DNA from 2 places in the Agarivorans sp. DSG3-1 genome. Region 1 is predicted to be linked to the other one. Evidence: predicted binding sites of a transcription regulator. Region 1 holds the regulator's gene; the other holds the start of a gene.
What was found. Region 1 encodes LexA, which represses DNA repair genes until DNA is damaged. Its sites were predicted from a motif close to TACTGTATNNNNATACAGTA; they were not measured.
Positions count from the first base shown of each region.

Region 2: imuA (translesion DNA synthesis-associated protein ImuA) is a predicted target of LexA. The motif match lies at 2,433-2,452, and genes of this name have one in related genera.

Region 1 is NZ_CP177241.1:1,642,656-1,646,919, reverse strand. Features, by position in the region: gene ctaD (cytochrome c oxidase subunit I) at 1-56, opposite strand, end outside; gene coxB (cytochrome c oxidase subunit II) at 68-1,135, opposite strand; gene lexA (transcriptional repressor LexA) at 1,463-2,107, opposite strand; gene ACLD71_RS07720 (GNAT family N-acetyltransferase) at 2,224-2,721, shown strand; gene ACLD71_RS07715 (choice-of-anchor Q domain-containing protein) at 2,780-4,264, opposite strand, start outside.
Region 2 is NZ_CP177241.1:3,297,341-3,301,604, forward strand. Features, by position in the region: gene ACLD71_RS15310 (error-prone DNA polymerase) at 1-347, opposite strand, end outside; gene ACLD71_RS15315 (Y-family DNA polymerase) at 347-1,729, opposite strand; gene imuA (translesion DNA synthesis-associated protein ImuA) at 1,756-2,382, opposite strand; gene fbp (class 1 fructose-bisphosphatase) at 2,604-3,620, shown strand; gene ACLD71_RS15330 (DUF1853 family protein) at 3,623-4,264, opposite strand, start outside.

The sequences.
Region 1 (4,264 bases):
CGAGGGGCATGGTGGTGTTCTTCATGGTCTGAGTGAACGTCACTAATCGTGCTCATTGTCTGTCTCCCTACTGCGCTGCGTTTTGCACGGCCACAACATCCTTGGCCTGCACTAAGTCACCCGTATCATTACCCCAAGCATTTCGCTCATAAGTAATCACCGCAGCTAGCTCTTTCAAACCAAGCTGTTTACCAAAGGCTTGCATGGCTGTGCCAGGCTCGCCATTTACCACCACTTCAATATGTTTAGTCACATCACCTAACGCGATTGGACTGTCTTTTAAAGCGGGGAACACGCCAGGTAAACCTAAGCCGTTAACTTGGTGACAAGCAGCACAGCTTTTCTCATACACTTTTTCGCCTAACGACATCAGCTCATCTTGCTGCATCGTCATGGCCACCAGTTCTAGCTCTTGCGCTTGCTTGGCTAAATAGGCAGCTTCTTTCTCTGCCAACCAAGCATCATATTCGGCTTGGGGTTTGGCAATGACAACAATAGGCATAAAGCCATGGTCTTTTCCACATAGCTCAGCACATTGGCCACGGTAAATGCCGGGTTTATCAATGATGGTCCATGCTTCGTTAATAAAACCTGGGTTAGCATCTTTTTTAACTGCAAAGTCAGGCACCCACCAAGAGTGAATAACGTCTTCAGAGGTCATGAGGAAGCGGACTTTTTTACCGATTGGCAATACGAGGGGGTGGTCAACTTCAAGCAAATAGTTTTTGCGCTTTTCCAGTTTGCCGTTTACTTCATCCCAATCAGATGCCATTACACTGTAAAACTCTAAATCTTGGTCAAAGTACTTGTAGTGCCACTTCCACTGGGAACCTGTCACTTGAATGGTAATGTCGGCATCGGAAGGGTCTTCCATTGCCAGTAAGGTTTTAGTGGCTGGAATCGCCATGCCTATCAAAATGATAAAGGGAATAATGGTCCAAATAATTTCCACTTTAGTGCTTTCGTGGAATTGAGCAGGAACCGCTCCTTTGGATTTACGGTGATGGTAAATCGACCAAAACATAGCGCCAAATACCAAAACACCAATGGCACAACAAATATAGAAAATTGTCATGTGCAAGCCATAAACTTGCTCACTGATGGCAGTAACACCAGGACGTAAATTAAAAGACATCTCTTGCGCAAACAAATGCGACGAAAAAAATGTCAGCAATAATAGCTGAATCCATCGGCCCACAGCGCTCTCCTTTGCAGTAGCCAACGACAACAACTTTCCATGCTAGGAAAGTAGCTGCGAATAAAGGGAAAATCCCCACCCCAAAAGCATAGGCTATTACAGCTAAATACAACCTACTGCTTATAAATTAACCCCTAAGTTAAAGAAATGTAAATACATTGTTGAGATTTTTGTGGATAAAGACAAAAGATGTGATGCTAACGACAAAAGCCCAAATCAGAGTGATTTGGGCTTCAAAATGGGGAACTTATTGTTGAATAAGGCTTACATCCAATCGGCAGTGCGAATAATACCTACCGCTAAACCTTCTATTTCGATGTTCTGATATTCAAGATCAACTTCAATGGTTGATAACTCTTCATTCTCAGGATGTAAGTACACCATCTTGCCGTCACGCTCAAAACGTTTAACCGTAACATCTTCATCTAAACGAGCCACAACCACCTGTCCATTGTGTACCTCGGTAGTTTTATGCACGGCTAATAAATCACCATCCATAATGCCGATATCTTTCATGCTCATGCCCTGTACTCGCAGTAAATAATCGGCATGCGGATTAAATAAGTTAGCATCTACGGCGTAATGAGATTCAACGTGCTCCTGCGCCAAAATAGGCTCACCCGCAGCAACTTGCCCGATTAACGGCAAGCCTGGCTCGGGTTCTACAGTGGCTTCATTCGCGCTAGCCGGCAAGTACGCTTCGCTAATACGGATCCCTCGCGACGCACCAGGAATCATTTCAATCGCACCTTTTTTAGCTAAAGCTCTAAGGTGTTCTTCTGCTGCATTAGCCGAGCGGAATCCTAGTTCTTTAGCAATTTCGGCACGCGTTGGAGGCATACCAGTATCGTTAATATGGCGGCGAATAAGTTCAAACACTTCTGTTTGGCGGGGCGTTAAGGGCTTCATAGTCTACCTGTAAGTTTATACAGCACACTGTTAGTATATACAGCATACATTTTGACGCAAGGTTTTATCTTAATTCTGATTTTGTTACTGTTGATTCAAAGTGATAGGAGGCAATAATGACCCTTGAGATAATCGAAATATCAGCCCAATATGACCAAGATCTACAGCGAATAATCAAACAGGTTGGCCAAGAATATGGCGCGGTAGGAGAAGGCTTTGGCCCCTCTGATGCTGAAGTCGATAATATGAGTCAGCACTATACACAGCAAAATCGTAGTAGATATGTGGTCGCTTTGTTAGATGGCAAGGTCGTTGGCGGCTGCGGCATTGCGCCTTTTGCCGATAGTAAAGATACCAGTGAGTTAAAAAAGTTATTTTTGCTAGAAGAAGGTAGAGGCCAAGGTCTCGGTAAAAAGCTCTCTTTAGCCTGCCTAGCATTTGCCTTAGAGCAGGGATTTTCTCGCTGTTACCTAGACACGCTTAGCAATATGTCGGCAGCGATTAAACTATACGAAGGCCTCGGTTTTAAACACTTATCCGCACCTTTACAAGGTACAGCCCATAATGGCTGCAATGTTTGGATGCTAAAGCAACTTTTAAAGCAGGGAACTTAACAATAGCGCTAATCCTGACAGGATAGCGCTATCGAAATTTTCTTTTGAAAAAAACTTACTATTGCTGAAGCTCAAATGCACCAATATCTACGCCCGCACCTGATATCCTTGCACTTCCTGCTAAATCCTTACTCGGTAGCTCAAGGTTATCAACACCAGTATCAATGGCCTCGCTAGTCAAATTCAAACTGAAGTCACTCTCTAGCCCTTGAGAGATCTTGTCGCTTACAATGTTACTTTCGTTCACAAACTCACTATTATTTAGTAGCTCTGTAAAACGAGATGAAAACAAGTTATGACGAGTAACGCTTTGCTCACCGCTAACGCTAAATACTGAACCATCGAGTTCTGAGTCATCAACACTCTCTAAGTTGTCCGTCAGTGCGACAATATTGTTTTCAAAAACAATGGCGGATAATGGAAAGAGCGAGTGGTCACTAAAGAAAGAATACATATCTATTAGAGTATTATTGCTTACTTTTACAGATTCTTTAAGCTGCTCTGATTCTGCTTGACCCAGTGAGTTTCCAATTAGCGTCGCTCGGCTGTTTTGCAAAACAATAAGATTATTGTTCACCGATGAGCCCGGCGGTAAGTTAATAAGTGCACCATTCGTGTCTTTCACATTTATGGAGTTGTGAGTAATTCGTATAGGCTTATCTGAAGTAATCATTGAGCCGCGATAACCAGAAATGTGGATAGCACTGTTAACAATACTCCCCCCGCTCACCTTTATTGCACTGTCTGTATCAGCAATAACGTGTAGATTTAGACCATCAATGTGTAACTCAGAAGTACTGGTTATCGAGGCTCCATCTGCATAAGCACCTGACTTTAACCACAATTCTGTATTAGCATCCCCTTTCAAGGTTAAGTTTCTATCAAAAGTAACGCTACCACTGTAGATCCCAGGCGCTATGTTTAATATCGTCTCACCAACTTCTAGCTCAACAGCTTGAGCCTTCAACTCCGCCATCGATGAAGTAATCGCGAGCAAACTTGAAAACTGTTGCTCATACACCAAGCTACCATCTTTGTAGTCTTTCACATTGATGCCAATACTCACTTTTCCATGAGCACTTGGTTTAGATAGCACCAGTTCGACAGAAGGATTACGAAAAGATGGCACATCACACTGAACTAACTTAGAAGAAAAGGTGCACACCATTTCATCGTCTAAAACATTAATTCCAACAATCTCCATTCCCAATGAACTGCTTGGTAAACTAATATCTAAAGCCTGCTCTAGATAGCGACTGCTATCGATTTCTAATTTATAGAAGAACTCATCTTTGATGTCGTCTAAAACAACCGCAAAATCGTTAGCATTAATCCTGCTTTCTGTATAAGGTCGTTGGTGAAGTGTTAGACTGCGTGAAAACGAAGGTTCTTCCTGTGCTGAAGTCATTAGTGGGTTATTAAAATCAAGTGCAATTTTATGCTTCGTTTCACCTACGTCTAGACTTCTATTTTTAAACTCTAATATAGCTAAATCTAAGTTTTCGAGAGGGTGGTTTTGGTAACCTATAAAATCTGAATAATC
Region 2 (4,264 bases), 1.7 Mb from region 1:
TGATCAAACTGCGCCAAACTTAGTTGATAGCTGCCTTTTTTACTATGTTTTCTGGCCTGAGTAATAAATCGGCAAAGTTGCTGATAAGCATTAAGGTTTTTAGCCAATACCACTAATTGGCATTGCTCATCGGTAGTGAATTGGCTGCCAATGATCAAGTTAATATTGAGTTGCTCGGCCGCTTGATGAGCTCGAACGACACCACTTAACGAGCAATCATCGGTAATTGCGATGGCTTGGTAGCCATAGCGTTCAGCTTGTTCCACCATTTCTTCTGGGTGAGACGCGCCATACAAAAAACTGAAGTTACTTTGTGCGTTAAGTTCGGCAAAAGGGAGAGTACTCATTAGGCAAACCAGCCATGTAAAAACCACTGTTTATTTTCTTGGCAAATCCACGCTATGCCTTGCTGCGGGCATTGCGCCATATAGTAATCTCGATTAATGCTTTGTTCGTCCCACCAACCACTGGCGATACGCTCTGGTGGCGAAAGCAAAGTGAAGTGCCGAATATTAATAGGTTTTAACTGAGGCAATAGCCAGCAGGGCCGAGGAAATAGGCTCGGGTAGCTAAGCGTGTCTTGCTGTTGCAGAGGTAAATACTGGCTGGCACGCTCGGGGCGATAATCGGCTTGGCAACTTAAGCGGCTGATGGTGTGCTCGCCTAAACGTACGCTGAGCTGATCAAACAATAAGTTGTCATCGCTGGATTGCTGCTGTTCAAATAGGCTACTCACCTCACTACCTAATGGATAAAGCGCCTGACAATATAGGGAAAACTCAAGCACCGCCGCAGGCAGGCGTAGCGTGTCTAGTTTTAGCCTAAATAGGGCTAACCAATCTTGGCTGGTTTGTAATAAGCGAGCGCTTTTAAGGCTTACTTGCTCACTGGGTTTATCGCGAAAAGATAAAGTAAGCAGTAAGGTGTTACTGCTTAACTGGCGCTGCCTTAACCACTGCTGTAAATGCTGGCAGGCTTGCTTGAGGGGAAAGCTTAAACCTTGAATAGTGTGAGTTTCACTTAATAAGGGGAAACGTTGTTGATAGCAGGCCTTTGTTTGAATAAATGTAAACGGCGTATTTTGCAACCCCAGCGCTTGGTCTAGAGCACCTAAGCTCTCTTCACCAAGGCGTTTACGCAATTCGGGACGCGGCAGGTTGCTAAGTTGTTTGATGGTATATAAACCCATAGCCTGCAAGCTAGTGACTTGGGCACTAGGAAGATCGCTATAACTTAAAGCGAGGTCGGGCAAATGCTTGGTACCTGTTTCAGGGTGCTTTATATCTTGCGAGCGCACTAACCAACGCGCGGCTATGGCTGTTTCTGCGTAAGCGATGCGAAAACTAACTTGCTGGCGCTGATAATGCTCTGCTAGTTGTTTTAGGTGCTTTTCTGGTTGCTGGTAAATACTCAGCATGCCAGCCCCGCTAATGTATAAACCTTGCTCTTCATGTAAAGCCACTTGAGCACAATACTGTAAAGCTTGTTGAGCCAAACTGTCGAAATAGGCCTCGCACGATAAATCTGCTTGTTGGTACAAATGTAATTGTGGCGCTAGTTGGTAGGCTGTGTTCAGAGAGCTACCTAAATATACACCTAGCTGATAAGCGACTTGGTTAAGTTGAATGATCTGTTTGTTGTGATGAATCGCCAAGGCGTGCTCAGCGGGGTGCTCGCGCTGTAGTAAGTCCAGCGCGAGCTGAGGAAAATCAAGGTAAATCCAGTACATGTGTTGCTTGCATCATTAGCACCGGCTTAATTAAGTCGTGGCATGCTTTGCTCGTAGAGCGGCGCGCCACCACGGCGTTTTAGCAGGTGGTAGTTAATTTGGTTAGGCGCCTTACTAGGGTGTAGGGCCATTCGTACACTGGCGCTAGAGCTTTGCTGTTGTTGCTGTAGCGGTCTAAATAAATAACTTAGGCTGTCGCCTTGTTCTGCAGCCAGTTGTAAACGGCGACTGGCTTTTAAATCTAAGCCATCTACCCAACCTAATACCGCACTGCATGAGCCACTTTTTAAGGCTTGCTCAATGGTCCACGTTATATCGCAACATTGCTCTGGGCGAATAACAATGACTTTGCTTATGTCTACGCCATGTTGTTGTAGGGCAGGCGCGTTAGGCATAAATGGCGGTGCTACCCAAATGATCCAGCGAGATTGTTGGCTCAATTTTGCCAGAGCAGGAAGCAGCAACTGTAATTCGCCAATACCGTGTTGCTGATAAAGCACCTCGGTAATACCGCCTTGTGACCAGCCATGGTTAGGTAGCTGTTGGTCAAGCTGTTCAAAGCCACTTGAATGAACGTCAAGATGACTGTGTTGCCATTGGCTGCCTTGCCATACCTTGTTGCTTTGTAGCAGTTGTTCAATTTGTTGTGCCATTGTTCGCTCCATGCTCTAAGTCAATGTCGAAGTTTAACTGTGTTTATATACAGTGTATGGATATACAGTATTACCTGTTCAAAGAATTTGCAAATATTTTTTTCAACTATATGTATGACAATTAGTCCTCGGCGCTAGTAATTTTTCGTAAATACTTGCAAAATAACATTGAGGACTGAAAAGGTTTTCATTAGGAAGCGTGCTAATAAATAGGGATAAAAATGATAACTCTTGGTGAATACATAATAGAAAAACAACACCAGTTTCCCGATGCAACAGGGGAGCTAACCCAGCTGTTGGGGGCTATTCGTTTAGCTTCTAAAGTCGTTAACCGTGAAATCAACAAAGCCGGCCTGGTTGATATTATTGGTGCCACGGGCATTGAAAACGTTCAAGGAGAGGTACAACAAAAGCTAGATTTGTATGCGAACGAGAAATTTAAAGCGGCCTTAGAAGCCCGTGGTGAGGTATGTGGTGTAGCCTCTGAAGAAGAAGATGAGTTTGTGAGTTTTGATAGCTCGCGCTCCATAGACAGTAAATACGTCGTATTGATGGATCCTTTAGATGGTTCGTCGAATATTGATGTAAATGTATCAGTAGGCACTATTTTTTCTATCTATAAGCGTATCAGTCCCTGTGGTACGCCTGCAGTATTAGAAGATTTTTTACAGCCGGGTAACCAGCAAGTGGCAGCAGGTTATGTGGTATACGGCTCCTCAACCATGTTGGTATATACCACGGGTCATGGGGTTCACGGTTTTACTTGCGACCCATCGCTAGGGGTGTTTTATTTATCTCACGAGAATATGTCCATTCCAGAAGATGGTGTGATTTATTCGATTAACGAAGGTAACTATCTTAAGTTTCCAACGGGCGTGAAAAAATACCTTAAGTACTGCCAAGAAATAGAACCGGACACTAAGCGCCCATATACCTCGCGCTATATTGGCTCGTTGGTCTCTGATTTTCACCGTAATTTATTAAAAGGCGGGATTTATATATATCCTTCTACGGCTTCGGCACCAGAGGGTAAGTTACGCTTATTATATGAATGTAACCCAATGGCTTTTTTGATTGAGCAGGCAGGTGGTAAAGCCAGTGATGGCTTTGATCGGATTATGGATATTGTACCTAGCGAGCTTCATCAGCGTATTCCGTTTTTCTGCGGCAGTACCCAGATGGTAGAAACCGTAGAAGGCATGATGCGTGAATATTCCTCTGAAGAGCGAAAGCGCTAAATTTACCGGCTATGTTGCTTAGCATTTGCCCTAACGAGCCAATCGTTAGGGCAAATGAATATTCGTTTAGCAGATTGTTGGCCATTTTTAGGTAGATACAACTGTACTGGTCCTTTACTGAGGTCTAAGTCTTGTTCACATTCGCTGAGATGATAAGCCGCTGGATTTAACCATTGCTGCTTAGTTAAACGCTTCCACTGGCTTTGCTGCATGTGTTGCCAGTGCTGAAGGTCATACCAATGAAGATCTTGTGGTTGAGTGTGATTAGGATCAGCAAGTTTAAATAAATAACCCGGTAATAAGATTCGTTGTTTAAATGTGTAATTAGTGTAGGGGCTGCGCAGTTTTTGAATCTGCGGATGACGGCCAAGCGGCACCTGCTTTAGCAATAGTTTACTGAGCTTACTGTTGAGCCGATCCTGCTGGTTGGGCCCTAAATAATGTTCACTCTGCGGAGGTGATTGAGTAGCTAGGTAAAACTTTACCGCCAGTTCCCAATGTTCTATCTGTTGCTGCGAATGATTAAGCAATAGAAAATCGATAGCTCCTTGAGTGCGACCATCTTGTTGCACTGCTACATTGTCGGCCAATAATTGCCAATCGGGGTGAAGCGCAATTAAACTGCGCCACAGTTGCTCAAAGTA